DNA from 4 places in the Labrenzia sp. VG12 genome. Region 1 is predicted to be linked to each of the others. Evidence: predicted binding sites of a transcription regulator. Region 1 holds the regulator's gene; each other region holds the start of a gene.
The links. Region 1 encodes PhoB, which activates phosphate uptake and scavenging genes when phosphate is short. Its sites were predicted from a motif close to TGTCATNNANCTGTCAT; they were not measured.

Region 1 (7,680 bases):
CGCCGCGATGAACGCCGTTGCGTTCCGCCTTGATCTTGCGGCTGGTCGCCAGAATGGCGCGCAGGTCGTCGCCTTCAAAATCGGTCAGGTCCAGAAAATTCCGGTAGGATCCGTTCGCGGTCATTCGGCCGCTCCTTCCACCAATTTGGCTTCCACCGCTTCGGCTGCCTGTTCCAGGCGCTCCACGGCCAGCGCTATTTCATCTTCGGTCATGGTCAGCGGCGGCATGATGCGCACCACATTGTCGCCGGCCGGCACGGCCAGAAGACCAGCCTCGCGGGCCGCCCCGACAAAGTCGCCTGCCGGAACCACGCATTTGAGGCCAAGCATCAGGCCGTTGCCACGCACCTGGTCCAGCACGTTCGGATGGCCGTCGACGAGACCTGCCAGCTTCTGCTTGAAGCTGAGACCCTTTTTCTGGACGTCCGCCAGGAACCCGTCTTCCAGAACGACATCCAGAACCGCATTGCCGACGGCCATGGCCAGCGGATTGCCACCAAAGGTCGTGCCGTGGGTTCCCGGTGCCAGCGCCGCGGCCGTTTCAGCGGTCGCAAGACAGGCGCCCATCGGGAAGCCACCACCGATACCCTTTGCGATCGCCATCAGGTCCGGCTCGACATCCGTCCATTGATGCGCAAACAGCTTGCCCGTGCGGCCGACACCGGTCTGGATCTCGTCGAAGATCAGCAACAGGTCATTGTCGTCGCACAGCTTGCGCACCGCGCGCAGGAAATCGGTCGGGATTTCGCGAATGCCACCCTCACCCTGGATCGGCTCAAGACAGATCGCAGCCGTTTGCGGGCCGATGGCCGCCTTCAGGGCTTCCAGGTCGTTGGCGGGCACCTGGTCGAAACCGGGCGCCTTGGGGCCGAACCCTTCCAGGTATTTCGCCTGACCACCGGCAGCAATCGTTGCAATGGTCCGGCCGTGAAAGGCCCCCTCGAAGGTGATGATGTGAAAGCGTTCAGGCTGGCCCTTGTCATACTGGTAACGACGCGCGCATTTGATCGCCGCTTCCATGGCCTCGGCGCCCGAGTTCACGAACAGGGCCTTTTCGGCAAATGTCGCCTCGCACAGACGCTGCGCCAGCCGTTCCCCTTCCGGGATCTGGTGCAGGTTGGAAATGTGCCAGAGCTTGGCGGCCTGGTCCTGGAGGGCTTGCACCAGATGCGGATGGCTGTGGCCGAGAGAATTGACCGCGATGCCGGAACCGCAATCGAGGAATCGTCGGCCGTCTTTCGTGACAAGCCAGACACCTTCCCCATGATCGAAAGACAGGTTCGATCTTGCGTAATTTCCGAATAGTGCAGTCGCGGACATAACCTCTTTTATCTCCTCAAGAACGCCCAAATGGCCCCAACGTCACCTTGACGCGGGACCGGCACCTTGTCAGATGCGTTCGGGCCAAAACGCAACGTGCCGCCCGATGAGGCGGCACGCAGCGGAAGTCTTATACACCGCCCCCACCATGGACTGTCAATGGAAATGCCGCTCCAGGGTCGCCGAGGACAGATTTCGTAAAAGTCTCAAGGGCATCGCTTATTTGGGGAAAAGTCCCTTCATCCCCAACTGGTTTGGGTCAAACGGTTGCCTGATAAATTAACGTTATTGTAACCTCTGGGACATCGAACACGAGATCTCGTGCGGCAAATCACTTAGAGGCACTAGATATGCCATACTTAGGCATGCACGCGCATGCTTAACACGGGGTTAATGGCCGCAAGGCGGTCAAATAAAAGGGTGCGGCAATGAGTTGGACAAACGAACGGGTCGAGCTTCTCAAGAAGCTTTGGAGCGAAGGCTTGAGTGCAAGTCAGATCGCTGGCGAACTGGGTGGTGTGACCCGAAACGCCGTGATCGGCAAAGTGCATCGCCTTGGCCTGTCCGGTCGCGCGAAATCCTCTTCCTCCAGCGCCAAGCCGCGCCGGCCGCGGACGGCCGCTCCCAGCAGCGCTGCTCCCAAGAAGCCAACGCAGCAACCACAGAGCATTGGTGCGACGGCCCTGAAAGCCGATATCACGCCGGCTCCGGTTGTCGAAGCCAAGCCGGAAATCGAACCGATCGCCGATGTGGTGCCGATCTCCCAGCGGGCAACGATCCTGACGCTTACCGAGCGGACCTGCAAATGGCCGATCGGCGATCCGGCGACCGACGACTTCTATTTCTGCGGCCGCCAGTCCGAAGCCGGTGTCCCCTATTGCACCTACCACTGCAAGATCGCTTACCAGCCGGTCGCCGACCGTCGGCGTGACCGCAAGGTGGTCGCCAAGGCCGGATAACGGCAGCACCTCAAAGGGCTGCCCTTGTTGAAAGCCCGCCAATCGGCGGGCTTTTTCTTTTTGCGGTTTTTGGCGGCAGGAAGCTGCCGTTTCCGCCATCGTCGTGCCACGGCCAGTCCATGGCGTCCATGCCAGTGCCTTTGGCGAACGTATGGCCCTGCGCAACCGGACCGTCACGGCGTGGCTTGCCGGATCAGGTCCGGCAATGACGGAGCTGAGGCTGGGGTCCCTGTCATGGCCTTCCTTACCTCACTTCAGCCACGCAACGCGTCTGCCGGGATCCTGAAAGCCCAGCGTTCGCCCCTGACCAAATTTGAGAGAAACCGAAAGCTCGCCGGTCCTGGATTTCCGCTTCGCTGCATCCGGAATGACGATGAACTAGGAATATCAAATACAAAAGCCCGCCAAGGGCGGGCTTTTAGATGTCTTGCTCCACGGTCAGCGCTCAGGCGCTGGCCGAGAACTGGTCATTGAAGGCGTAACCGGCACCGCGCACAGTGCGGATCGGGTCCTTGGCCTTGCCCCGGTTGAGCGCCTTGCGGAGCCGGCCGACATGAACGTCCACGGTGCGTTCGTCCACGTAGACATCATGGCCCCAGACACCGTCGAGCAACTGCTCGCGCGAGAAAACGCGGCCGGGCGACGTCATCAGGAATTCCAGAAGGCGGAATTCGGTCGGACCAAGATGGATTTCCTTGGTGTTGCGACGAACCCGGTGCGTTTCCCGGTCGAGCTCGATGTCGCCGGACCGCAGCATGGTCGACACCACTTCCGGGCTAGCCCTGCGCAGGATGGCGCGCACGCGTGCCATCAGTTCCGGAACGGAAAAAGGCTTTACCACATAGTCGTCGGCGCCGGTCGACAGGCCCCGGATGCGCTCAGCCTCTTCGCCGCGGGCTGTCAGCATGATGACAGGCAGACGCTCGGTATCTTCTCGCGCGCGCAGACGGCGGCAGAGTTCAATACCGGACAGGCCCGGCAGCATCCAGTCGAGCAGAAGCAGGTCGGGCAGGCTTTCCCGCAGGCGGATTTCGGCCTCGTCCCCACGGACACACGATTCAACCGCATATCCTTCGGCTTCCAGATTGTATCTCAACAGAAGGCTGAGGGGTTCTTCGTCTTCGACGATGAGCACCTTCGGCATGCATTCGCTCCAATTTCAGCAACCGGCGCAGGGTGAAGGTTGTTGCGCCGGTCGGACCGCTACCGCGACAGGTGTCGAAACTAGGCCGCGCCCGTCTCGTCCACCTTGGCGCGTTCTTCCGGCAGACGATCGCCGGTCACCATGTAGTAGACGTTTTCCGCGATGTTGGTCGCGTGGTCACCGATACGCTCGATGTTCTTGGCGCAGAACAGCAGATGGACGCACTGGGTGATGACCCGCGGGTCTTCCATCATGTAGGTCAGCAACTCGCGGAACAGCGAGGTATAGATCGCATCCACTTCAGCATCGGCTTCCTGGACCTTGCGCGCCGTTTCCGCGTCCTTGCGGGTATAGGCGTCCAGAACCTGCTTCAGCTGAGACAGCGCCAGTTCGGTCATGTGTTCCACACCGATGGCGAGTTTCTTGGACTGCAGATCACTGTCGATGGCGATCACGCGCTTGGCCACGTTTTTGGCCAGATCGCCGACACGTTCCAAGTCGTTGGCAATACGGGTTGCAGCCGTGACTTCCCGCAGATCCTGCCCCATGGGCTGACGGCGCGCGATGATCTCTATCAGCTTGATCTCGACTTCCTGATGCAACGCGTCCAGGCGCACATCGTTCGCGATCGTGGTCTTGGCCAGATCCAGGTCCTGCGAAACCAGAGCATGGACCGCGTCGGCGAAGGCTTTTTCTGCCAGACCGCCCATTTCGGCGATCTTGCCGGCCATAGCCGTCAGTTCCTCGTCATAAGCCGAGACTGTATGTTCAGACATCCTGTGTCCCCTTCAGAATTCGAAAAGCGCTTAGCCGAAGCGGCCAGTGATGTAGTCCTGCGTACGCTTGTCCTTCGGGTTTGTGAAGATGTCCTCGGTCGGACCTTCCTCAACCAGAATGCCAAGGTGGAAGAACGCGGTGCGCTGAGACACACGAGCAGCCTGCTGCATGGAGTGCGTCACGATCACGATCGTGAAGTTTTCGCGCAGTTCGTCGATGAGCTCTTCAACCTTGGCCGTTGCGATCGGGTCCAGTGCAGAGCAAGGCTCATCCATCAGGATGACTTCCGGGCTGACGGCGATGGCACGCGCGATGCACAGGCGCTGCTGCTGCCCACCGGACATGCCGGTGCCCGGCTCGTCGAGACGGTTCTTCACTTCTTCCCAGAGGCCGGCCTTCTGCAGGCTCGAGGCGACGATGTCGTCAAGCTCGGACTTGTTCTTGGCAAGGCCGTGAATGCGTGGACCGTAGGCAATGTTGTCGTAGATCGACTTCGGGAACGGGTTCGGCTTCTGGAACACCATGCCGACCTTGGCTCTCAGCTGCACCGGATCGACCTTGGGATCGTAGATGTCCTCGCCGTCGATCTTGATCGAACCTTCCACGCGGCAGATGTCGATCGTGTCATTCATGCGGTTGATGGTCCGCAGGAACGTCGACTTGCCACAGCCGGACGGACCGATGAAGGCGGTCACAGAGCGCGGCTGGATTTCAAGGTCCACGTCCTTGATGGCGTGCGTATCGCCATAATAGACCTGCACCTTGCTTGCGGAAATCTTGCTGTCGGTCATGTTGTTTGCCCGTTCAGTATTGAGCATCTGGTTCATCGGTTCGTCCCTTACCAGCGGCGTTCAAATCTGCGGCGCAGGAGAACCGCAAGAATGTTCATTGTGAGGAGGAAAATCAAAAGAACGATGATCCCGCCCCATGCTTTTTCATAGAAGGCAAAGTCGGCACGCGCTGCCCAGGTGTAGATCTGGGCCGGCATCGCCGAGTTGGGCTCGATAAACCCGTCAACGAACCCATCCGGATAGCCACGGGCGACGAAGCCGACCATACCGATCAGGAGCAAGGGTGCCGTTTCGCCGAGGGCCTGTGCCAAACCGATGATCGTGCCGGTCAGGATGCCCGGCATGGCCAGCGGCAGCACGTGATGGAAGATCGCCTGCATCTTGGAGGCTCCGACACCGAGCGCCGCATCGCGAATGCTCGGCGGTACGGCCTTGAGCGACGCACGGGTGGAGATGATGATGGTCGGCAGCGTCATCAGGGTCAGCACGAGACCACCGACGAGCGGAGCCGATTGCGGCAGGTGCATGAACTGGATGAAGACGGCCAGGCCAAGAATACCGAACACGATGGAGGGAACAGCCGCCAGGTTGGAGATGTTCACTTCGATGAGGTCGGTAAACTTGTTCTGCGGCGCGAATTCCTCAAGGTAGATGGATGCGGCCACACCGATCGGCAGCGACAGGAACAGCACCACCAGCATCATGAAGAAGGACCCGATAACGGCTGCGCCGATGCCGGCCCCGCCCGGGTTGTCCACGCCGGAGTCGGCGCCCGTGATGAAGTTCCAGTTGAACACCGTCTTGATCACGGAGGCTTCCACCAGCGTGTCGACCAGGTCCAGATCCGCTTTCATCAGGAAGCGGCTGTCGGTCATGTTGTCCCGTGTCACACGGCCATTCATGTAGCCGTCCACCCTGGACGCCGCGGCCAGTTCGAACCGGACCGGCTGGCCCAGCTGATCCGGGTTGGCCTTGAAGAAGGACCGGATGGTCCCGCCCGGTTTGCCGACAATGCGTTCGATGGTTGCTGCATCGAACGGAACACTGACACCGCTCTCCTCCAGCTGTCCCTTCAGTGCCTCGATGAAGATCCCTTCATAGGCCTTGGTCTTGAAGAGCGTACCTTCGGCCTTGTCGAACTGTTCCTGCGTGAGGGTGAAGTCGACTTCAACAACGGTCTTGGTGAAGGCCGGGATGCCCTCCGAAATGATTGCGTAGGCCAGCACCACCAGGAAGAACAGGCCAATGCCGATGGCCGTAATACCGTAAGCCTTGAACCGTTTTTCCGCTGCGTTGCGCTTGCGGGTCAGGTCATCGAGCGCATACAGCGATTTCGGCTGTTTCGGCGCGCTGGCAGGGGTCTCGGACGTCGTGGGAGTAAGTGTCGTGTCGGTCATCAGTCATACTGCTCCCGGTACTTGCGCACGATGTAAAGCGCGACGATGTTCAGGCCCAGGGTGACAACGAAGAGTGTCATACCCAGCGCAAAGGCGACCAGGGCCACGGGAGATGCAAAATCCGCATCGCCGGTCAGCTGGCTGACGATCTTTGCCGTCACCGTGGTCATGGCTTCAAAGGGGTTGAGGCTCAGCCGGGCAGCTGCCCCGGCGCCGAGCACCACGATCATGGTCTCGCCGATGGCGCGCGAGGCGGCCAGAAGGATCGCACCGACAATGCCCGGCAGTGCCGCCGGCAGGATCACCTGTTTGACGGTCTCCGACTTGGTTGCACCAAGGCCATAGGAGCCATCACGCATCGCCTGCGGCACCGCGTTGATGATGTCGTCGGAGAGCGAGCTCACGAAGGGGATCAGCATGATGCCCATCACGAGGCCGGCGGTCATGACGGCCGTACCCGCCTTCATGATGCCGAGACCGCCATCACCGAAGACCGACAGAAGCAGCGGGCCGACCGTGAGAAGAGCGAAGAGACCGTAAACAATGGTCGGGATACCGGCCAGGATTTCCAGAAGCGGCTTGGCAATGGCGCGCACTTTGGGTCCGGCATATTCAGACAGGTAGACAGCTGCGAACAGTCCGATCGGCACGGCCACGGCCAGTGCGACGAGCGAGATGTAGAACGTGCCCCAGAGCAGCGGAATGATGCCCAGCTCGGACGAGCCGCCACGACCGGAGAAACTCGGCGACCAGGTCAGGCCGAAGAAGAAGTCGGAGGCGGGATAGAGCCGGAAGAATTCGGCGGTGTTGAAGACCAGCGACAGGACAATGCCGACGGTCGTCAGGATCGCGATTGAGGCTGCCGACAGCAAAATGACGCGAACACCTTTTTCAACGGTGTTGCGTGCCCGGAAATCGGCGTTGGTCTCGCGAATGGCCCACAAAGCGCCACCGATAGCGGCCAGGATGACCACGATCGACATGAAGAAATTGCCGGTCGCGACCTGCACGCGGTAGGCCTGCGCAGCCCGGAGGATCGGCTGCGTGATCTGCGAGGTAACGATCTGCCCCGCATCTTTGAGGCGCGTCGTAACATCATTGAAGTCGGCGCGGGCGTTGCGGGCGAAGTCTTCGTCCATCAGCCCCGAGGCAACCGCGTTGTCGAGGCCGCGCGCAGCGCGGCGAACTTCGGCCAGCACAAGACCGCGCGATGAGCCTTCAGCAATCGCGCTGTCCGGGATCATGCCGGAAATATTGCTGTTGATGAAAAACGGCTGCGCGAGCAGCCAGAC
Region 2 (7,680 bases), 2.0 Mb from region 1:
GACTGCTGTCACCAGCTTGGCACCGTCCTTGGCAATGCCGCCGCTTTCATATTTGCGTCCGACCATGAAGCCGGTGATGTTCTGAAGGAAGACCAGCGGCACCTTGCGCTGGGAGCAGAGCTCGACGAAATGAGCACCCTTCACCGCACTTTCTGAAAAGAGAACGCCATTGTTGGCGATGATGCCGACCGGCATGCCGTGGATATGGGCAAAACCGCAGACCAGGGTCGTGCCGTACCGGGCCTTGAACTCATCGAACCGGGAGCCATCGACCGTGCGGGCGATGACCTCGCGGATGTCATAAGGGGTTTTCAGGTCTGCTGGCACAACCCCGAGGATTTCCTCCGGATCGTAGAGCGGGTCTTCCGGGCTCTGCAGGGCAACGGAAGAGATCTTGCTGCGATTGAGGCTGGCAATGGCGCGGCGGGCGAGCGCTAGCGCATGGGCATCGTCGCGGGCCAGGTGATCGGCCACGCCGGACAGCCTTGTGTGGACGTCGCCGCCCCCCAGATCCTCGGCAGTGACTTCTTCGCCGGTGGCAGCCTTTACCAAGGGGGGACCCGCCAGGAAGATGGTGCCCTGGTTCTTGACGATGATCGTTTCGTCGGACATGGCCGGCACATAGGCGCCCCCGGCCGTGCAGGAGCCCATGACGACGGCGATCTGGGCAATGCCCTTGGCCGACATGTTGGCCTGATTGTAGAAGATGCGGCCGAAATGATCCCTGTCCGGGAAGACCTCGTCCTGGTTGGGCAGGTTGGCGCCGCCTGAATCCACCAGATAGATGCAGGGCAGGTTGTTTTCCTGCGCAATCTCCTGGGCACGCAGGTGTTTCTTGACCGACATCGGATAATAGGTGCCGCCCTTGACGGTGGCGTCATTGGCCAGGATCATCACCTCCTGGCCCTCGACCCGGCCAATGCCGGCAATCATGCCGGCCGCCGGGGCAGCGCCCTCGTACATGTCGTGCGCGGCCAGCATGCCGACTTCCAGAAACGGAGAGCCCGGATCCAGCAGCCGCGAGACGCGTTCACGCGGCAGGATCTTGCCCCGGGAGACGTGGCGCTGGCGGGCGTTTTCGCCGCCACCGTCAAGCGCGGTCTGCGCGGCCGCCTTGACCTGATCCATGGCAGCTTCATGCGCGGCCCTGTTGGCGGCGAATTGTTCGGATTTGGGCGAAAGGCTCGATTTCAGGATGCTCATGTCATCCGGTCTCCCGTCAAGGGTGGTGTGGCGCCAGGCGCAACGGCCTTGCGCGCCAGCTCAAGATAAATGTCTTCGATGTCGTGCTTGGCGAGGCGGCCGCCTTCGCGGTACCAGTTGGGGATGCCGGTCAGCATGGCGATGATGGCGCGCGTTGCGACCTTCGGCTCGGTGACCGCATAGCGGCCACGGGCTGCGCCGTCCTGCAGGATACCGGTCAGGATCGCCTCGTAGCGACGCCTTTCAGCCTCGACCAGATCGAAATTGTCCGGTTCCAGGTTGCGCAGCTCCATATAGGAGATGAAGACCTCGTCCGTCTTTTCCAGGTGATAACGGATGTGGAAGCGCACGAACCGCTCCAGCGGGTCCATCTTTTCCGGAAAGTCGGCGCTGTCCCAGGCCTGAAGCAGGTCGGCCATGTGGGACAGCATCAGGTCCTTCAGGATGTCCTGTTTGGTCGGGAAGTGATTGTAGAGCGCGCCGGGACGAACGCCGACATCGGCAGCGATTTCCCGCATGGAAACGGCTGCATAGCCAGATGCGGCAAAGCGTTTCAACGCTGCCTTGCGCACACGTGCGGCCGTCTCCAGCCCTTTCGGGCGGGATGCTCCGCGTGGCTGCGCCTTGGCTGCATTGCTGATCATCTGGCTCCTCCGTGATCAGTAAAGTAAATGAACGATCATTCATTTACAAGTGTCTTTTTCAAGAATGGAGGGGTCAGATCAAAGAATGGCTTGCGGAGACGGGGCAGTGTCAAAAAACTTACATGGATAATCTGTTCACAGTCGTGCGAGCGTTTCGCCAGAATTTTTCAAGGGGACCGATTGATGACCGAAGAGAGCGCAAAGAGCTGGGTTGAGGCCGAATGGGCGGACAGCCTGGATGAAGAACTGGAAATGGAGATCGATGACAATCTGATCGCCAAGGACCTGGCCTTCATTTCGGAAAAGAAACACAAGTCGCCGCTCGACCGGAACACCTACTTTCATGAATTGCTGCGTCTGCAGGCCGAACTGGTGAAACTGCAGGACTGGGTCCAGCACACGGGCGAGAAGATCGTCATTGTCTTTGAAGGTCGCGATGCGGCCGGCAAGGGCGGTGTCATCAAGCGCATCACCCAGCGTCTCAATCCGCGCGTTGCCCGGGTGGTCGCGCTGCCGGCCCCGACAGACCGTGAAAAGACCCAGTGGTACTTCCAGCGTTACGTGCCGCATCTGCCGGCCGCCGGTGAAATGGTCCTGTTCGACCGCTCCTGGTACAACCGGTCAGGTGTTGAGCGTGTGATGGGGTTCGCATCCGAGGATCAGGTCGATCAGTTTTTCAATGACGTTCCGGAATTCGAGCGCATGATTGTGCGCTCCGGCGTGCGCCTGATCAAATACTGGTTCTCGATCACGGATGAGGAACAGCAGCTGCGCTTCCTGATGCGTATCCACGATCCCTTGAAGCAGTGGAAACTGTCGCCGATGGATCTGGAATCGCGCGTGCGCTGGGAAGATTACACCAAGGCAAAGGAAGAGACCTTCGAGCGCACCAACATTCCCGAGGCGCCCTGGTTCATCGTGGAGGGCAATGACAAGAAACAGGCGCGCCTGAACTGCATCTCGCATCTTCTGTCGATGATCCCGTATGAAGAAGTGCCACATGACCCGATCTCCCTGCCGGAACGGGTCTATAATCAGGATTATGAGCGCAAGGTTCTGCCCGAACATCTCTATGTTCCGCAGAAATTCTGATTTGAATGGGCCGGCTCGGGGCGTGATAGCGCCGGGCCGCGCCTGACGGGAAGAGATGCCATGATGCGACGGCCCCTTGTCTGGCTGGCGGTTACCGTTCTTGCGATTCTCGTTGCCGGCTTTTTTGCCGGCGCCAAGATCACGAGCGACTTCTTTGCCAATTCCATGCCGACAACCCGGTTCCAGGTCGCCGACGACCGGCTGTATGTCCGTGGTGAAATCAACGCCCTTTCACTCGATCAGTTCAACGAAGTGATCAGCGCCTTTCCATGGGTGAAAGTGCTGGTGCTGGACGGTATCTCCGGATCGAGCGACGACGAGACCAATGTGAAGCTCGGTTACCGGGTCCGGGAGCTCGGACTGGCAACTCATGTGCCGGCGGGCGCCGAGATCTATTCCGGCGGCGTGGATCTTTTCCTGGCTGGCGTTGAACGGACCATCGGGGAGGGGGCTGTGCTCGGGGTGCATTCCTGGTCGGACGGCATCCATGACGGCGCGCACTATCCGAAGGACAGCCCGGAGCACGAGGAGGCGCGGAAATACACCGAGGACATGCTTGGCGACGATCGTTTCTACTGGTTCACATTGTCAGCGGCGCCCGCAGACGGCATACATGTCATGAGCGACAAGGAGGTCCGGGAATACGGGCTTCTAACCGATTAAATTGCGTGTGAAACGGAGAGAAAATGGCGGACAGGATCAGATGGGGCATCGTTTCGACGGCAAGGATCGGGCTGACAAAGGTTATCCCGGGCATACAACGTTCCGAAACCGGTGTCGCCGCCGCAATTGCCTCAAGAGGGCTTGAAAAGGCCAGGGCGGCCGCAGGTGAGCTCGGCATTGAAAAGGCCTATGGCTCCTATGAAGAGCTCCTGGCCGACCCGGACATCGACGCCATCTACAATCCGCTGCCCAACCATATGCATGTGCCGGTAACGGTCCAGGCGGTCGAGGCGGGCAAACATGTCCTGTGCGAGAAGCCGATTGCACTCAATGCAAGAGAGGCCGAGCAGCTTCTGAAACTGCCGAAAGACAGGTTGGTTGCGGAAGGTTTCATGGTGCGGGCGCATCCGCAATGGATCAGGGCGCGGGATCTCGTGCGCTCGGGAGCCCTGGGAGAGCTGAAGGCAATCCAGGGCTTTTTCAGCTATTACAACGACGATCCGGGCAATATCCGCAACAAGGCCGATATCGGTGGTGGCGCCCTGATGGATATCGGCTGCTACACCATGCTGGCCGGTCGTTTTTTCTACGATGCCGAGCCTGAGCGTGTTGTGTCGCTGATCGACCGGGACCCCGAGTTCGGCACCGACCGGATGACCAGTGCGTTGATGGATTTCGGCGCGAACCGGCACCTGTCCTTTACGGTTTCCACCCAATTGACGCCTTATCAGCGTCTGCAGCTGGTCGGCACGAAGAAGCGCCTGGAAATCGTCATTCCCTTCAACGCGCCACAGGGAGAAGCTCTTCAGATCCGGCTGGATGACGGTTCGCTGCTGGGGGATGCGTCCATGACATCCGAGCTTATCGCGCCCTGTGACCAGTATGCCGAGCTGGCTGACGTCTTCGGACGGGCCGTTTCCGGTGCAGAGCCGCTGCCTTATGGTGCACAGGACGCCGTCCAGAACATGAAGGTCCTGGACGCGATCTTTGCCTCGGCGGAGACGGGTGGCTGGGTCAGCATCAGCTGAGAACCAGAACCTTTCGATCAGGCAGCGGTATAGTCGTAGCCGCTGCCGCTTCGCTCCAGATGGCCAAAGCCAGTTGACGTCAGATGCGTCGCTGCGAATGGAATTTTGTTCGAGGCGAACCTGTCGAAGAGGGTCTTGCGTGTCTCGGCGGCCTTTGCCGGGTCGCCGTCCAGAGCGTAGTGGATGTCGGGATTTCCAAACTGCAACGCCTCTGAAACGACGGCATCTGCAATCAGCATGAGCTCACGGGTCCCTGCAGACAGATGCACCACCTGGTGACCGGGTGTGTGCCCGGCGGCCGGCAGCAGAGTGATGCCGCCGCCAAGGTCTGCTTCACCTTCATGCAACTTGATCTGACCCTTGAGCGGAGTGCCAAGCGCCTGAATCAGCTCGATCAGGGGGCGCTGGTCTTCCGGGACGGATTGCGGAAGCGCTGCATCCGTCCAGAAAACCCATTCGGCCGCCTGCATGTGAATTGTCGCGTTTGGAAAAAGACTGCGGCCACCGGCAACAAGCCCGCCAATGTGGTCGGCATGCATATGGGTCACAATAATGTCGGTGACTGCCGCGCGTTCTTCCATCCTGTCATCAAGCTGCCAGCCGAGGTTGCCGGTGTCAGCAAAACGCTCTTTCAGCCAGCTGCCGGACCCTGCATCGACCAGCACCTTTCGTGCCTCTGCCTCTATCAGCCAGGTGTTGGCGCCAAAACGCGCCGTCGGCAGAACATGTCTGTGTTCTTGGGGGGAAAGATTGGAAAAGTAGGCGCCGGGCACATCGAGGAAACCGTCAGACAGTGTGGTGACTGTCAGGTTTCCCAGGCGGGTTTGGGTCGGGGACGGCTGAGAAGGAACGAGCATCTTGATATCACTCCGTTTTCTGTTGCCTGGAAGTTAGGCTCGATCGCTAGCTGTCGGGATTGGCGCGTTTGACAAAAAATGTGCTAAATCAGCCAAATGATAACTCGCTTGCCCGTAGCCATTCTTGCCTATCCGGGATCCTTGGACTCAGCTGTGCTTGGTCTGCAGGACATTATTGGGCATGCAAACGGGATCTCTGACACCGTCCTGGATCTTGCCGTTCTAAACACGTTTCAACCGCATCCAGAACGGTATGCGGCATTGATACTGCCACCGTCGGCAGGGCCGGTTTTTGCAGAGGAAGTGCCGCAGATTTCGGATTTTCTGGTGGGGCAGCACCGAACGGGGGCCGTCGTCTGTTCTGCCTGCACGGGGTTGGCCTTCATAGCGGAGGCCGATCTGACAGGCGGGAGGCTGGTGACGACCCATTGGGGGCTCGCGCAGCACCTTCGTGCAGCCTACCCCGGCCTGCAGCTGGACACCGATCAGCTCCTGATCGAATACTCTGATCTCGTTACGGCTGGGGGACTGATGGCCTGGGTCGACCTGGCGCTCGCCCTGATTGAGCGTTTTCAGGGGCATGATGTTGCCCTGGAAACGGCGCGCCATTTCATTGTCGAATTCAAGCGGCGTGATCAGCGCCGGTTTCACCGCTTCCTGCCGGAGCTGCGCCACGGCGACCAGGCCGTTCTGAAAGCCCAGCATCATCTGGAAGCCCGGTACCGTGATCCGCTCACGGTCAGGGATATGGCCGAAGTGAGCGGGCTGCCGGGGCGCAGCTTTCAGCGGCGTTTCAAGACCGCCACCGGCTTGTCACCTCAAGCCTATCTGCAGGAACTCAGGATCGAACGGGCAAGAGTGTTGCTGATCGAGACCAAAACCAGTGTCTCGGAGATTTGTTATGCGGTTGGTTACAACGATCCACCGTCCTTCATTCGCCTGTTTGGCCGCCTGGCCGGCTTGACGCCACGGGCCTTTCGAGAGCAGTTCAGGCGAAAGAACGCGCGTTAGCCGACGGCCTTTCAAAGAAGAGCAGACAGTTTCAACCGGCAGCGCGATTGTTTTGTTCCGACCGCTATTCCATCGGTGTTTCGGATTTATCCAGACCAGTTCACTTTCAATTCCGGATCTGCTCACCTGCATCCCGTTTGTGCCCCAGTTTCGCCTTTCTGGCCATTTCCGCGCGCCTCTTGGAGTATTTGGGGGCGACCATCGGATAGGTCGCTGACAGGCTCCACTTCTCGCGATATTCGCGGGGCGTGAGGTTGTACTTGGTCTTGAGGTGGCGGGTCAGAAACTTGAACGGTTTGCCGTCTTCCAGGCAGTAGATGAACTCCGGCGTGACCGACTTTTCGACTGGGACCGCTGGAACAGGCTGCCCGTTTGACGCCTGTGATCCGGCCGCTTGCTCCAGAGCGCCGTGAACGTTGCGGATCAGTTCGGTCAGATCCTCAGTCGGAACCGTGTTGTTGGTGACATAAGTGGAGACGATATCCGCCGTCAGCGTGACAAGGCTCGAAGCCTCGACGCTATTGCCATTGTCTTGCTCCAGCATGGAAGCTCCCTGTCCCGCGGTAAACATCCTGACCGGAACGGCGGACGCGGTCCCGGAAAAACTTCCCTAATAGATCTGTATGACGACTTCTCATTTCAAGTACTGTCCAAATTTTTTTAAAATAAATTTGTAACAAAGATCTTTTTGTGGCGAGTTTGCGACGGAGTGAGTCATTGGCCTGTAAAATGGAAGAAAAACGAAAATTGCTGCGTCGCAGCGAGAAAAACTAGCTATAAATGACAATCCTGAACAACAAAAACGCGAAAATTTCGCTCGGAAATACAAATGCTGAGGCTCATTTTTCGGGTTTGCAAAATTAAACTGATCAGTTTAACTCCATCGAAAAAACGGAAGATCAGTTTTTGGATCTAAATATTCTTAAGTAAAACACCTGGTGCAAAAACGGTGGCATATGGGGTTGCGGTGCCGGATGTTCAAGAGGGTGCGCCAAAATGTGAAAAAGGATAAAAATCCTATGCAATTCATAGTGTTGTAAAAATATGACTCCCGGATTCAATATGCTGAATTTTCGTTTTTTGAGTTGCGTTCTGTCGATTCGATCGGCTTTTTAAGGGCGTCGCCGCCGAGATGGACTATGTATATTCCAGTAGGCGGAAGTTAAAATGCGCGCTTTGCGG
Region 3 (7,680 bases), 1.8 Mb from region 1:
CTTCCAGCGTGGTCGGGAATTCGGCGATCTTGGTGTTCAGACCGACCGCTTCCTCCACGTGAGCCACCGTGGCATCGTCATGGCTGGCAATGGCAATGCCGCGCTCTCCGGCAATTTCGGAGAGCTTCTTGCGGTTTGCCGGGGCGATGCCGCTGGCGCGTTGCTGGCGCTTCTGGATGAACTCTTCCATCTGGGCGTCGGTGAAGCCCTTCTTGCCCTGGTAATAGATCTTGTAGGCGTCCAGCGACACGAACTGGCGCTGACCGGGCGTGTGATCCATCAGCGAGATCAGGCGGATGCTGTCGTCGTCCTCGAACACCTTGAAGGCATCCAGCACGTCCGGGGCGGAGACTTCGCAGCGCAGATGGATGAAGTGATCGGCACGCAGGCGGTTTTCGCGCTGGCCGGTATCAATGGCGTCGGCCAGGGCGCGCATGTCCGGATAGCGCAGGTCCGCGTCCTCGTCCATGCCGACCCGCAGGGCATCGAACACCGTGGTGATGCCGGAGCAGGCAATCTGGGCGTCATGGGCCTGAACGGCTGATACCGCGTTCCAGCGCACTTTCGGGCGCGGGGCATAATGGGTTTCCAGATGGTCGGTATGCAGCTCAACAAGCCCGGGCAGAAGGTAATCGCCTTCGCAGTCATGACCTTCGGTTTCCGTCGGAGACCCGACCTCGGAAATCAACCCGGCTTCATCGACCGTCAGGGACCCGTCCAGAACGTCATCGGCCAGAATGAGGCGGGCGTTCTTGAAGGTTTTGGGATGCGTGCTCATGCAGTCTCCTTGCGGGTTTGGCCTTCGATCTCGGTGAGCGCGTTTTCCGGCGACGTGTCGCCGTGCAGCTGGAAGATCGAATGGACCTGGAAAGGAGCGCCGCGCTCCTGCTCGGTATAAAGTCCGACCTGCGCGCAGGTGCGCGGCTGGCCGGTGACCTCTGAAAAATGCGTTTTTGCGGCCGAAGCCAGAAGGCCGGCTTCCGTGTCGTTCTCCAGCTTGTTGGAGAGCGTCATGTGGAAGCGGAATTCGTCAAAGATGTAGGGATAACCCCAGGAGGTCATGTAGCTATCCAGCTTCGGCGACAGGCCGCTCTTGCGGCGCCGTTCCAGGTCCGCTTCGCTGAGCGGTGCCCGGAAAGGCTCGAACCGGCGGACGCAGAGCGCGGCGAAGGCGGAAAGCGCTGCTTCCGGCTGGTCCGGTGTCAGGGCCAGAAATCGGCCAAGCGGATTGACGCTGAGGCTCTTGATCTCAAACGGGGCAATGTCGGCGGCAAAGGCCTGGCAGGCGGCCACGAGATCCGCTTCGCTCTTGCCGTTTTTCAGCGAGAACGGCGCCTTGAGCGTGCCGTGGAACCCGTAGCGGCGCGGATCCGTGGTCAGGGCTTCAAAGCGGCCGGCATCCAGGCCGTCAATGGCCGGTTGTCTAAGGGTGTTGCCGGTAAAAGGGTCCCGCCCGAGCCAGTGATTGCCGAGCTGCATGAGGGGATCGCCTGCGTCGGCGGCAAAATAGATCGCGTAGCGCATGGTCAGAATCGCAATATCAAAAGAGGCCGGAGTGATGGCCTATAGGCGGGTGGTGACTGTTCTGTGACAGTTTCCACCCGCCCGCAAGCATTTCCTTCTGTCGGGCTCAGGCGGCCGCGTCGGCGGCGAAGCCCGAGACGTCGATGATCCGGTCGGCGATCTGCTCGCGCACATCCTGGTCGTGGAGAATGCCGACCATGGCAACGCCCTTGGCCTTCTTCTCTTCCACCAGGCGCACCACGACGGCCCGGTTGGCCGCATCCAGAGAGGCGGTCGGCTCGTCCAGGAGCAGGATCGGGTAGTGAGCAATGAAGCCGCGGGCGATGTTGACGCGCTGCTGCTCGCCGCCGGAGAAGGTGGCCGGCGGCAGGGTCCAGAGCCGCTCGGGCACATTCAGCCGGGCGAGAAGCGCCCGCGCCGTGTCGACCCCTTCGGCTTCGCTCGCGCCCTGCGCGATCAGCGGCTCGGCGACGACATCTTCGGCGGAGACACGCGGAATGGTGCGCAGGAACTGGCTGACATAACCAATCGTGTCTTCGCGCAGCTTGAGCACCTTGCGCGGTTCGGCGCCGGCCACATTGACGATCTCGTCGGTGACCGTGACCAGGATCTGGCCCTGGTCGCAGCGGTAATTGCCGTAGATCATTTTCAGGATCGAGCTCTTGCCGACCCCGGACGGGCCGCCAAGCACCACGCATTCGCCGGCATTGACGGAGAATTCGACCTGATTGACCACGGGAATGACGGCGCCGCCCTGCAGATGCATGGTGAAGGTCTTGCCGACATTGTTGAGATAAAGGCGTACGGGCATATCTGGCATCCTTTACACCTGGAGAATGGAGGAAACGAGCAGCTGGGTATAGGGCTCGCGCGGATCGTCGAGCACCTGGTCCGTCAGGCCGCTTTCAATGACATTGCCGTGGCGCATGACCATGATCCGGTGCGACAGCAGCCGGGCAACGGCGAGGTCGTGGGTGACGATCACCACGGAGAGGCCGAGATCGGCCACCAGCCGGCGCAGCAGATCCAGAAGACGGGCCTGGACCGAAACATCAAGACCGCCGGTCGGTTCGTCCATGAACACCAGCCGCGGCCGGGTCACCAGATTTCGGGCGATCTGCAGGCGCTGGCGCATGCCGCCGGAAAAGGACCGCGGATCGTCGTCGATGCGGTCGCTCTCGATTTCCACCCGGCCCAGCCAGTCATCGGCGGTGGAGCGGATGTTGCCATAGTGGCGGTCGCCGATGGCCATCAGCCGCTCGCCGACATTGGCGCCGGCGGAGACGTTCATGCGCAGGCCGTCGGCCGCGTTCTGGTGCACGAAGCCCCAGTCGGTGCGCATCAAAAGGCGGCGTTCGGCCTCGGTCAGCTGATAGAGGTTGCGCATGGCACCGTCGCGCATGCGGTACTCGATGGCGCCGGTGGTCGGTGCGAGGCGGGTCGACAGGCAGTTGAGCAGCGTGGTCTTGCCGGAGCCGCTCTCGCCGACAATGGCCAGCACTTCGCCAGGCCAGAGGTCGAAGGAGACGTCGAGGCAACCGACCCGGTCGCCATAATAGCGGGTCACATTGTGGACCTGCAGCAGCGGGTCCTGATCTTGGATGGCGGTCATCGGGCGGCCTCCCCGGCCTTGGTGTCGTCGAATTGGTGGGCTGCCTGGCTGGCGGCCATCGGGCCGACATGGCCCGCCGCGCGCCGTTCCTCGCAATGGTCGCTGTCGGAACAGACGAACATGCGCCCGCCCTTGTCATCGAGGATGACCTCGTCGAGATAGACATTTTCCGCGCCGCACAGGCCGCAGGGCTTGTCGAATGTCTGCACCTCGAACGGGTAGTCCTCGAAGTCGAGGCTCTTCACCTTGGTATAGGGCGGAATGGCGTAGATGCGTTTCTCGCGGCCGGCGCCGTAAAGCTGCAGGGCGGCCATTTCGTCGATCTTCGGGTTGTCGAATTTCGGCGTCGGCGAAGGGTCCATCACGTAGCGGTCGTTGACCTTGACCGGATAGGCATAGGTCGTGGCGATATGACCGTTCTTGGCGATGTCCTCATAGAGCTTCACATGCATCAGGCCATAATCTTCCAGCGCATGCATCTTGCGGGTTTCCGTCTCGCGCGGCTCCAGGAAGCGGAGCGGCTCGGGGATCGGCACCTGGAACACCAGAACCTGGTCTTCGGTCAGGGTCTTTTCCGGGATGCGGTGGCGGGTCTGGATGACGGTGGCTTCCGCGGTCTCGTAGGTGGTGCGGATGCCGGCGGTCTTTTCGAAGAAACCGCGCAGGGACACCGCGTTGGTGGTGTCGTCGGAGCCCTGGTCGATCATCTTCAGGCAGTCGTTCTGCCCGAGGATCGCGGCGGTCACCTGCACCCCGCCCGTGCCCCAGCCATAGGGCATCGGCATTTCGCGCGAGGCGAACGGCACCTGGTAGCCCGGGATGGCGATGCCCTTCAGGATCGCCCGGCGGATCATGCGTTTGGTCTGTTCGTCCAGATAGGCGAAATTATATTCGCCCTGGTCGTAGATCTGAGCCGTGTCGTTCATTCTGCGGCCTCCTGGGCGCTCACGCCCTCTTCTTCCGTGTCGGCGTCTTCCTGGCGGCGTTTTTCGAACCACTCGGCGCGCATCTGGCGCACAAGGCCGAGTTCGGCCTGGAAATCGACGTAATGCGGCAGCTTCAGGTGTTCGACGAAGCCGGTTGCCTGGATGTTGTCGGAATGGGACAGGACAAATTCGACATCCTGCGCCGGGGCGACCTGTTCCTCGCCGAGTTCTTCCCAGCGAAGCGAGCGGTCCACCATGGCCATGGACATGGCCTTCCGCTCCACCTGGCCGAAGACCAGGCCATAGCCGCGTGTGAAGGTCGGCGCGGCCTTGGCAGAGCCCTTGAACTGGTTGATCATCTGGCACTCGGTCACCTTGATGGTGCCAAGCGTGACGGCAAAGCCGAGCTCTTCTGCAAAAAACTCCACCTCGACCTCGCCAAAGCGGATCTCGCCGGCAAAGGGGTGCGTGCGGCCATAGCCGCGCTGGGTGGAATAGGCGAGCGCCAGCAGGAAGCCCTCGTCGCCGCGGGCCAGATTCTGCAGGCGCAGGTCCCGGTCGGCGGGGAAGGACAGCGGCTCGCGGGTCAGATCGCCGATGGGCGTGTCTTCATCGGTGACCGGGTCCGGCTCCATCAGGCCTTCATCGCCCAGAAGATCGGTGACGCGGGGCATCGCCGTTTCGTGTGGCTCGGCGGTTTCCACTTCTTCAGGGGTGCTGCCGTCATCCTCGGCGGCAAGGGCAAAATCGAGCAGGCGGTGGCTGTAGTCGAAGGTCGGGCCGAGCACCTGGCCACCTGGAAGATCCTTGTAGGTGGCCGAGACCCGGCGCTCGACCAGCATGGCGCCGGTGTCGACGGGCTGGCTGTAACCGAAGCGCGGCAGCGTGGTGCGATAGGCACGCATCAGGAAGGCGGCCTCGATCAGGTCGCCCCTGGCCTGCTTGATGGCCAGCGCGGCAAGGCCTTCGTCATAGAGCGAGCCTTCGCCCATGACGCGGGCCACGGAATGGCTCAGCTGCTCGGCGATCTGGTCAAGCGTCAGCGCGGGAACGGAGGTGTCGCCCCGGCGGCGCTTGGCGGTGAGCTTGTGGGCGTTGCGGATGGCTTTTTCGCCACCCTTGACGGCAACATACATGGGCTCAGCCCTCCTGCAGTGTGATGCGGGTGGAACGGGGCAGGGCGGCAAGCTTGTCGCCGCCGGCGAAGATGAGGTCGATGCCGCGCGGGAACTGGCGGTTGTTGGCAATCACCTGGTCCCAGAAGACCGGCGGCACCGGGCCCGACTTGAAGAGGATCGTGTCCTTGATGCCCGGGCCTTCGAACATCACCATCGGTCCGTCCTCGAACGACTGTCCGGTCAGGATCACCGTGGTCGAGCGGTCCGGATATTCCGCCGAGCCCTGGTTGAAGCTCGCCAGCGGGATCATGGTGACCGGGGCCGAGACCAGCGCGAAGGCCGCCTCGACCGGCTCGCTGACAATCGGCGCGCCGGTGTGAAAGCGCAGGAACTGCTTGACGGCGTCCGAAGCCATCAGCGGCTTGTCGAGCCAGACCGGCGTGTCATAGTCGAACAGCGTCAGCGCGATGGTGGCGGCCAGCGGTGTCAGAGGCGCGGGCGGCGTCAGGCGGCCGGTATCGAGCGCGTGCTGCGTGCCCGGACGGGCCATGGCGTTCATGATGGTGCGGAAGGCGCCCTGGGCGTCATGCACCGGATCGGCAAAACCGGCGGCCAGCGGCGTCGCGGCCGAAGCGCTCTCTGCCAAAGTCCCATTTGCAGATGTCATCAATTGTCTCCCCGCACCATGGTGAAGAAGTTGACCTTGGTGGCCTCGGTTTCCTCGCGCACCGTGTCCTTGTCGGCGCTTTGCGCCTCGGCAAGCGGCGTGATGATCTCCGCCTCGATGCTGGCCTTCATGTCGTCGCGCTGCCACAGCGCGTCGATGACGGCCGACTGCAGGGCTTTCTGCTTGTTGCGGCCGAGGCTGTAGGAACTGCCGGTCTCGCCGGTGCCAAGGCGGACAACGCAGCGGGTGACCGTGACTTCGCCGAGGTTGAACGGGCTGCCGGTGCCGCCCATGCGGCCGCGGACCATCACCAGGCCGGTTTCCGGCTGGCGCACCAGTTCGAAGGACGGCGGGGTCAGGGTGTCATAGCGTTCGGCAACGGCTTCCGGCGTTGCGGCTGCCAGCGTTGCCATCAGGGACTGCCGGGCGCCGGTCGCGCCGGGCGCCAGGCTGGCGGTGAGGTCGGGAGTGGTGGTGTCTGTCATGAAGCGCGCCTTTTGGGTTGGGCGGTCCTTGCGGGTGTGAACTTGAAAATTCGAGGCTTGTCTAAACTTGATTTGTCTATTTGTCTAGACAAATAATCAGGTTGACTCTTTGGTACCGAAATTTGATGACGGGCGCATGACGACGCACACAACTCTTGACCGCAGCGCGGGCATTGCCGTCTGGCGGCAGATCATGGAAACGCTGAAGGCGGAAATCGTCAGCGGCGCCTTTGAAAAAGGCAGCCGTTTGCCGCCTGAATCCGAGTTGGCCGCCCGCTTCGGCGTCAACCGGCACACGGTGCGCAGGGCGATTGCCGCCCTGACCGCCGAGGGCATCCTGCGCGCCGACCAGGGCCGCGGCACCTTTGTGGCCTCCGCCCCCTTGAGCTACCCGATCGGGCCGCGCACGCGGTTTTCGGAAATCGTCTCCGGCCAGAACCGGGCCCCGGACGGCCGCATCATCGGCTCGGCCCTGGAAGAGGCCGACGCGCTTCTGGCCAACCAGCTGTCCGTGCCGCTCGGCACCATGTTGATCCGGGTGGAGTCGTTACGGGTCGCCGACGGCATCCCGATGATCGTTGCCACCAGCTGGTTCGTTCGGGAGCGGGTGCCGAATTTCGTCGCTGATTATGCCGACAGCGGCTCCATCACCGAGGCCCTGAAACGCGCCGGCATCTCAGACTACAGCCGCAAGGAAACCCGCATCACCGCCGAACTGGTCGAGGCCAGGGACGCCCAGCAACTCGGGATAGCTTTGGGCCAGCCCGTGATGGTGGTGGAGAGCATCAATCTGGATGGGGAGGGCCAGCCGCTGCAATATACGCGCGGGCGGGTGGCGGCGGACCGGATGCAGTTGGTGGTGGATGGGTGATGGGTGCAATGACTCGAATGGTTCCGGGAGGGTACTGTCGGCTGCTAGGAGTTTGCTCACCTAAGCGGACATTCGCTCGGACAATTTCAGCATTAGCCTTCGGCCCCTCGCAGCCACTCGATGATCAAGCAACGAACTGTTGCTGCGCGCCCAAGTCGATCATTTCAGAGGAGCGCCGAAGTTCCAATAACGGACTTCTTCGAGATGCTGCAAAGTACCTCGGATCCGTCCAATGGATTTTATTGTGATTAGGATCTGGAATTCCTGAGGACCTGAGCTGCGTTCATTGCCATCTTAGACGGACGAGAAAGGATTACCGCCGCCGATACGCCCCTAATCGCCTCCAATCCCGCTTTCAACTCGTCATGCTGCTCTGTTTGGGCACAGTCATCCCACACGAAGCATACGATGTTGTCATAGTCCGACGTATTACTCAGATAAAGACTTGCATCTGCGGCGATCTCCTCGGTGATCTCC
Region 4 (7,680 bases), 1.8 Mb from region 1:
CGACCGGGTCGAGGCGGAGAGCGAGACCATCGTCGGCTCGACCTTCGTGCGCATGGCCGACCGGGCCAAGAACCACATGGCGGCGGCCGACAAGGACGAGGACGACCGGATCGAGGTCTGGGGCACCCGGATCGGCCGCGGTCTTGGGGTCTGTTTTGCCATCGGGCTGGTGATTTATCTTGCCATCACCTACCTGTAGGCCGTATTCCGGGGCCGATTTCCCGAAGACACGCGAAAAAAGGTAGCAAGATGGCATCCGTCCGGCCGGTCAGCCGCAGTGGCTGGACCGAACGCAAAGCACCCGAACTGGCAGATTTCGAAGCCATGGCCAGTGAGGTCCTGGCCGGTCTTCCGGACGACCTGCTGCTGCGTTGCGGCCATCTTCAGATCAGCCTGGCAGATTATGCCCCGGACGACGTTCTGGATGCGCTTGCCATCGAGGATCCGCATGACCTGCTTGGCCTGTTTGAAGGCCAGGGCCTGGCCGAGGGCGGAGACGCGCAGTTCACCGGGCAGATGCCAAACCGGATCTGGCTGTTTCGCCGCCCGATCCTCGACTACTGGGCCGCGATGGATGAAACGCTGGGAGACGTGGTCGCCCATGTGCTGATCCATGAGATCGGCCATCATTTCGGCCTCTCCGACCAGGACATGGAACGCATAGAGGCCGCGGTCGACAGGTAGTCAGCCGCAGCCTCTCAAAATGGTTCGTCGGATAGACTGCCTTATTCGGCAGCTTCCTTCTGGGCCCGATCGATGGATTCAACGATCAGTTTGCGGGCAGCATCCGCACCCTCAACACCGGTGATCTTGACCCACTTGCCCGGCTCCAGATCCTTGTAGTGTTCGAAGAAGTGCTTCACCTGGGCAATCGTGATTTCCGGCAGGTCGGTGATGTCGTGGATGTTGTCGTAGCGCTTGGAGAGCTTGTGCGACGGCACGGCGATGATCTTCTCGTCCTGGCCGGATTCGTCTTCCATCAGCACCACGCCGATCGGGCGGCAGTTCATGATGGCGCCCGGAACGATCGGACGCTGGTTGACCACAACCACGTCGATCGGATCGCCGTCGCCGCACAGCGTGTGCGGCACGAAACCGTAATTGCCCGGATAGCGCATCGGGGTGTAGAGGAAGCGGTCGACATACATCGCACCGGCGTCCTTATCCATCTCGTACTTGATCGGCTCGCCGCCGACAGATACCTCGATGATGACGTTGATGTCTTCCGGCGGGTTCTTGCCAATCGGCACTGCGTCGATACGCATCTGAGAAAACTCCTGTTAAACGTTGCTGCGTCTATCGCAATCCCGCCGGTGAAGTTCAAGCCCTTAATTTTTGCATTGCACCTAATTGATTAACGTGCGTTGCTTGCAAACACGCTGTGAAGGGGGAGAAGCGGTCATGAAGGCTCTTTGGTTCAGATTGAGCGGGGCGGTCTGTTTCGGCATCGCCTTGCTGGCTTGCGGGGCCACGGCCAACGCGTCCGGGTTCGACAGCACCTACACGAAAATCCAGCTGCAAAACTGCACGCAGGTCGAAACCGCTTCGGATGAAGGCACGTTCGGCGGGGCCTGGACCTGCCCGGGGTATCAGGGGCAGGCCGTCTATGTTGCCGAGGGCGATCTGCGCATGTTTGTCTCCTTCGGTCCCTTTGCCGCGGATGAACCGGCGGCAAGCCAGACCCTGCCCAATTTCAATACCGTCAACGAAACCCTTGAATGGCGTTTGAGACACGGAGACGCCTTCGCAACCATCCTGCGCTGGTTTCCAAGTCTTGACGACGGCAGTTCAACCGGCAGCGTTCTGATCGTGACCCAGCTGAGACCCGGCGGCGGCACCTGCCAGATCGCGATGGTCGACGCACAGGCCAACAAAAACGCCAACGCCATGGCACGCCGGGCTGCCGACACGCTGGCCGGCCAGTTCGATTGCACGCAACAACCGCAAATCCTCGGCAACCCGGGCATTCTGCAATGGTGAGATTTTCTTTACCGGCGCGTCAGCTGCTGGCAGGTGGCCAGGCGTAGATCGAGAGTTCAAGCCGCCGGCCGCCGATCCGATACCAGGACTTTGCTGCCAGACGCCCGCCAACCGCCTTGTAGAAGGCGCGGGCAGGCTGATTGTCGCTCAGCACCTGGATGGCAAGTCCGGGCATGTTTCTGGCGGCAAGCGTTTCGCGGACATGATCAAACAGGGTGCGGCCAAATCCGAGGCCCTGATATTCCGGCTTGAGATAGAGCTCGTAGATCTCTCCATCCATGCCGGTGTCTCGCAGGCGGCAGGGGCCATAGGTGGCGTAGCCGGCCGGTACGTTCGCGATGCTGAGAACCTTGATGTCGACACCGCGCGCCAGGGCGCCGCGCCACCAGCTGCTGCCCCTGCGGGAGACCATCTTCTGCAGGTCAACGCCGTGCAGCACACCCCGATAGGCGCCAAGCCAGGCTTCGGAGTGAATGCCGGCAAGGGCGTCGCAATCTGCGGTCCGGGCCGCTCGGAGATCGATCAGGTCCGTAGTCATTCTGTCAAAAAGGATACATCAAGTCCCCGAATGGAAAAGGGCCAATTCCACGGGTGCAGGTCAAAAATGACGTTTGGTTTTGAAGGGCCTGCCAGAAATGCGGATGGGCAGGAGCACCAAATGAAAAGGGCCGGCGCATCGCCGGCCCTTCAGTTGCCCTGATGTTTGACTCATTAAATCTGGTCGACCTGTCAACGCCTCGGGGGGCTGGGGGGCTAATGCATTCCGCGGCCTCAACCGGTCGTACCCATCAGGGTATGATCCTAATATGGGTGGCCAAAATGGCTGGCCAAGGGCTGGAATGCGGCAAAATCAAGGAAATTTGGGCATTCTTTCTGGGCAAAGTGCCGTAGCGTCCGTTTTTCGCGTTTTCCTCCGGAAATCCCTACGCAAAACTGACAGGATTTGGTCATCAAAGCCCCATTCTTTGCCTGCAGACTTGCCATGGACCCCAAAGCCAACGCAAGATGACAGTCAGGTGACAGGGGCGTCCCGGACGATTCCCGGTCATCGCGACACCGCAAACGAAACTGGAGGCGGAATGAGCGAAGCCGATGACAGCGCGTTTCAGCGCGGCGCGGGCATAAGCCCGGCGCCGCACATCCAACCGGCTCCCCCTCCCAAACCCGTCGTTGCCTTCAACCGGCGCGAACTCGACACCATCTTGCGTCTTTATGGCCGCATGGTTGCCGACGGTGAATGGCGCGACTATGCCATTGACCTTTTGAAAGACAGGGCCGTTTTTTCAGTCTTCCGCCGCTCGTCCGAAATGCCGCTCTACCGGATCGAGAAGGATCCGAAACTGGCGCGGCGCCAGGGAGCCTTTTCGGTGGTTGCCACCGGCGGCATGATCCTGAAACGCGGCCATGACCTTGGCCAGGTGCTGCGTGTCCTGGAAAAGAAGAAACACCTGCGCGTCGTGGAAGTGTAAGCGGCGGCCCGCCTGATCCGTGAAAATCTGTTTCTGTGACGGTCTATCGGTGCGCCCTGGACGTCTGATTGTTTTCCAGAAACAAGGGTATGGTTGAGCGGCCGGTCACAAAAAAAGCCCGGCGCAAGCCGGGCTTTTCCGTTTGGTCTTGTGCCTGCGCTTATTCGCGGTTGCCGAACAACGACAGCAGCATCAGGAACAGGTTGATGAAGTCGAGGTAGAGACGCAGGGCGCCCATCACGGACTTCTTGGTAGCGACTTCGCTGTTGTCGCCTTCGTAGTACATTTCCTTGATCTGCTGCGTGTCGTAGGCAGTCAGGCCTGCGAAGACGAGCACGCCGATCACCGAAACGGCGAACTGCAGAGCGGAAGACGCCAGGAATATGTTCACGATGGAGGCGATGATGATGCCGATCAGGCCCATCAACAGGAATGATCCCCAACCAGACAGGTCTTTCTTCGTGGTGTAGCCGAACAGGCTCAGCGAGCCGAAGGCAGCAGCGGTGATGAAGAACACGCGTGCGATGGAGCCACCTGTATACACCATGAAAATCGGCGCAAGCGATACGCCCATCACGGCCGCATACACCAGGAACATCGTTCTGGCGGTGCTGGCGCTCATGGACTGGATCCGCGCGGACAGCCACAGGACCATTCCGAGCGGTGCAAAAAGCAGAACGAAATACAGCGGTCCGCTAAACAGGGTCTGAGCCACGGCCGGGTTGCTCACTGCCACCATGTAGGTGCCCAATGCCAGGAATCCGGTCAGCGCGAGGCCGAGGGTCATGTAGTTGTAAACGCCCAGCATATAGCTGCGCAGGCCCTCATCGATGCCGGCCTCGGCGCGAGCGCCGGCCGCCGAATAAGCGCCTTGTGATTGACGGTCAAAGGTCGACATGGTCGTGGTGATCCCCTTTTTTAAACCACACATGTTGCACGTGATTTCACCCGCAACACAACTCCCTCAACATATGGGAAAATACGGTATCAAGCTCAAGACGAGAATCCTGAAAAATTCGTAATCTTTGAGCCTGACACCGCATTTTACGCCAAGATGCTTAAGATTGCCGCGATTATTTCATCGCTTTCAGGCGCGAGGCAATCTGGCGGTCGCAGGTGCCGGCCGGATTGCGCACGATTTCCTCGGACGCAAAATCCAGGATTTCCCGCTCCTGGTCGCGCATCTGCGCATCGGTAACGCCCGGTTTGAACCACTGCAGAACCGCGTAGTCGCCGCCCGCATCGGTGAAGAAAGCGACTGGCTTGCCGTCTTCGATGACGCCCATGCGACCGACACGGACCTGTTCGACGGTCACGTTGCGACGCTCGCCATCAATCGTGATGCGGTTTCTCTGGACATTCAGCTTCTTGAGTTTGGAGCCGTCCGTGCCGACCCAGTTGCCGAAGAAACGCTTGCCCTTGCCTTCCACGGACAGGCAGGAATTTGCGAAATTCGGGATCGACAGGCGCTCGGCGGTAACTTCGATCGGATCTTCGCCCTTCGGAGCCAGCGTGTATTTCATCGAGTTGTCGCCCGTGCGGTAAACGCGGATTCCGACCGGCGTGTAACCACTGTCGTTCATCGTCCGGGTGAAGAAATCGAACTGGTTGGCGTCATTGGTGCCGGCGCGGCGGTAGAGCCAGCGCTTCGGCAGACCGTTTTCGAACACCAGCCAGTCGCTGACGACAAGCCCGCGCGGGCCGTCCGGGGTGTTGAGCTGCCACACGCCGGTGTGGAACGGACTTTCTGCAGTTGCAGCAGGTGCAAAAGAGAAAATGGCTGCTGCTGCAATGGCTGCGGCCTTTGCAAAGTTCTTCAGATAAGAACCTTGTTTGAATGCGAACATGGTCTATGCCCCTCTAGAAATCTTGCCCGGACCCGAACCGGATAACCAAGATTATTTGAGTGTGCAAGTTGCGTGGGGCTGAAGTTTGACGGAAACTGCTTTTCCGATATGAATTTTTCCTGACAGGCCATGTCGAGATGACATGACTTGTCAGGAATATTTCGCTTAGAGGTTCCGTAATACTGGTGCGGGTTTTTCTCCAAGGATCCGCCAGGTGCCGATCAGGCCGAAGCCCACGGTCAGAACCAGGGCGATAACGGCCGCACCGGTCGCAGTGACCGGCATCAGCACAAATGTGCCGTCCATGATCTGGGTGATCACGTACCAGGCCGCCACGCCGCCCGCCATCAGGGCAAACAGCGCCGTCGCCAGTCCGAGGATTGCATATTCAAGACCGTAGGCAACGATCAGCCGGGTCCGGGTCGCCCCCAGCGTCTTGAGAATGACAGCGTCGTAAATCCGGCTGCGGTGACCTGCGGCGAGGGCACCAGCCAGAACCAGCACGCTGGCGATCAGCGTGATCGAGCTGGCTCCCCGAATGGCCCAGGCCAGTTGCGCAACCAGATCGTTGACCTGGGTAATGGCGTCCTTGACGCGAACCGCCGTGACCGTGGGATGGGCATTGGAGACTGTCTTCAGGAGGGCGAGTTCGGTTTCAGCCGGAACGTCCTCTTCCCAGCCGAGTGTCATCAGGTGTGCGTGCGGGGCGCCGGCAAAGGTGTTCGGCGAGAACACCATGACGAAGTTGATGGCCAGCGACTGCCACTCGATGTCGCGCAGGTTGGCAATTTCCGCGGAAATCTCGCGCCCGAGCACGTTGACGGTGATCGTATCCCCGATTTTCAGCCCGAGATCCGTGGCCGCTTCCGCGTCAAAGGAAACAAGCGGCACACCGGTGTAATCTTCCGGCCACCAGGCCCCCTCAACGACCTTGGAGTTTTCCGGCAGTCTGCTGTCATAGGTGATGCCGCGATCGCCGCGAAGGACCCAGTCCGAGCCCTCCTGGGCCGGTACGAAGTCTTCCGAGGCAATGCCGTTCAGGCTGACGATCCGGCCGCGCAGCATCGGCACGCTCTGGATCTTGGCCTCCGGGGCTTCCGCGATCAGGCGGTCTTCAAACGCGTCGCGCTCATGGCTTTGAATGTCGACAAAGAAGAAACTCGGGGCCTGGTCGGCTATGGTTGCCGTCAATTCCCGGCGCAAGTTACCGTCAATCAGTGCCAGCGCGACCAGCAGCGACAGGCCGAGGCCGAGCGACAGCACAACAGACGGGGTCAGCGCGCCGGGCCGGTGGATATTGGCAATGGCCAGCCGAAGTTCCGTCGAGCGCACCGTCGGCAGGCGCCGGGCCACGAACATGATCACCCTTGCGACCAGCACGAGCAGCACGAACGCACCTGCGGAAGCGGCGATATAGACGCCGGCCATGCGGGTGTCATGGGCCAGCAGCATGGCGATCGATGCCAGTACACCAACGGTGACCGCGGTTGCGAACAGGTAGCGTTTGCGCGGCAGTTTGGCGCCACCGGTGACAATATCGCGGAAGAGCGCGGTTGGCGGCACGTCATGGGCCCGGCCGAGCGGCCAGAGTGCAAAGGCAAGGGCCGTCAGAACCCCGTAGACGAGGCCAAGGGCCAGTTCGCCGGGATAGATGCTGGCAGCGAGTTTTACGGGAAGCACGCCGGCAAGCGCGGCCCCGGCGGCAAAGGGGATCAGGGCGCCGATCGCGAGGCCGATGGCAATGCCGATCAGGGCCAGGACCAGCATCTGCACCAGATAGACCCGGAACACGAAGTCGCCCGTCGCGCCCATGCATTTGAAACTGGCGATCACCTCGCGTTTGGTTTCCAGAAAGGCGCGGATGGCGTTGGCAACGCCAACACCGCCGACCACCAGCGCGGTCAGGCCAACGAGGGTGAGGAACTGGGCAAACCGGTCGATGCTGCGCTGAAGCCCGGGCGAGGCATTGGCCCGCGAGCGCACCCGCCAACCGGCGTCCGGCTGCGCCGAGCGGGCTTCCTCGACAACGCCTTGCAGGGCTTCAAGGGTCGGGGCCGGGTCCAGACGGACCCTGTAGTGCCAGCGGACCAGGCTGCCCGGCTGCACCAGGTCTGTTGCCGGCAGCGCCGCCTCGGAAACCATCAGCCTTGGCCCGAAATCCATGCCGCCGGCCAGCTTGTCCGGTTCGGCCGCAATCGTGTCGCTGAGGCGCAGGGTGCTGCGGCCGAGTGATATGGTGTCGCCGACTTTCAGATCGAGCCGAGCGAGAAGCGCGGGATCGGCAACCGCGCCCCAGACGCCATCCTGTTCACCAAGGGCGTCTGTCAGCGCCTGGCCGCTGGTCAGATCGAGCGATCCGTAAAGCGGATAGGCACCGTCAACGG

Region 2: the regulator PhoB is predicted to act here: its motif matches at 1,955-1,971, upstream of ppk2 (polyphosphate kinase 2).
Region 3: the regulator PhoB is predicted to act here: its motif matches at 1,577-1,593, upstream of CHH27_RS18620 (DUF1045 domain-containing protein).
Region 4: the regulator PhoB is predicted to act here: its motif matches at 2,986-3,002, upstream of CHH27_RS18460 (DUF2794 domain-containing protein).

Annotation. Positions count from the first base shown of each region.
Region 1 is NZ_CP022529.1:5,767,565-5,775,244, reverse strand. It holds gene argF (ornithine carbamoyltransferase) at 1-124, opposite strand, end outside; gene CHH27_RS26665 (aspartate aminotransferase family protein) at 121-1,320, opposite strand; gene CHH27_RS26660 (GcrA family cell cycle regulator) at 1,749-2,279, shown strand; gene phoB (phosphate regulon transcriptional regulator PhoB) at 2,725-3,423, opposite strand; gene phoU (phosphate signaling complex protein PhoU) at 3,504-4,199, opposite strand; gene pstB (phosphate ABC transporter ATP-binding protein PstB) at 4,230-5,018, opposite strand; gene pstA (phosphate ABC transporter permease PstA) at 5,039-6,388, opposite strand; gene pstC (phosphate ABC transporter permease subunit PstC) at 6,388-7,680, opposite strand, start outside.
Region 2 is NZ_CP022529.1:3,761,482-3,769,161, reverse strand. It holds gene CHH27_RS17365 (carboxyl transferase domain-containing protein) at 1-1,203, opposite strand, end outside; gene CHH27_RS17360 (TetR/AcrR family transcriptional regulator) at 1,200-1,847, opposite strand; gene ppk2 (polyphosphate kinase 2) at 2,031-2,939, shown strand; gene CHH27_RS17350 (hypothetical protein) at 3,000-3,602, shown strand; gene CHH27_RS17345 (Gfo/Idh/MocA family protein) at 3,626-4,630, shown strand; gene CHH27_RS17340 (MBL fold metallo-hydrolase) at 4,648-5,487, opposite strand; gene CHH27_RS17335 (GlxA family transcriptional regulator) at 5,584-6,498, shown strand; gene CHH27_RS17330 (MucR family transcriptional regulator) at 6,605-7,042, opposite strand.
Region 3 is NZ_CP022529.1:4,008,266-4,015,945, reverse strand. It holds gene CHH27_RS18625 (alpha-D-ribose 1-methylphosphonate 5-triphosphate diphosphatase) at 1-778, opposite strand, end outside; gene CHH27_RS18620 (DUF1045 domain-containing protein) at 775-1,524, opposite strand; gene phnL (phosphonate C-P lyase system protein PhnL) at 1,631-2,335, opposite strand; gene phnK (phosphonate C-P lyase system protein PhnK) at 2,348-3,136, opposite strand; gene CHH27_RS18605 (alpha-D-ribose 1-methylphosphonate 5-phosphate C-P-lyase PhnJ) at 3,133-4,062, opposite strand; gene CHH27_RS18600 (carbon-phosphorus lyase complex subunit PhnI) at 4,059-5,198, opposite strand; gene phnH (phosphonate C-P lyase system protein PhnH) at 5,203-5,847, opposite strand; gene phnG (phosphonate C-P lyase system protein PhnG) at 5,847-6,332, opposite strand; gene phnF (phosphonate metabolism transcriptional regulator PhnF) at 6,469-7,203, shown strand; gene CHH27_RS18580 (hypothetical protein) at 7,452-7,680, opposite strand, start outside.
Region 4 is NZ_CP022529.1:3,979,200-3,986,879, reverse strand. It holds gene CHH27_RS18490 (hypothetical protein) at 1-199, shown strand, start outside; gene CHH27_RS18485 (metallopeptidase family protein) at 250-684, shown strand; gene ppa (inorganic diphosphatase) at 726-1,265, opposite strand; gene CHH27_RS18475 (hypothetical protein) at 1,402-1,980, shown strand; gene CHH27_RS18470 (GNAT family N-acetyltransferase) at 2,000-2,518, opposite strand; gene CHH27_RS18460 (DUF2794 domain-containing protein) at 3,060-3,449, shown strand; gene CHH27_RS18455 (Bax inhibitor-1/YccA family protein) at 3,610-4,347, opposite strand; gene CHH27_RS18450 (hypothetical protein) at 4,523-5,296, opposite strand; gene CHH27_RS18445 (ABC transporter permease) at 5,462-7,680, opposite strand, start outside.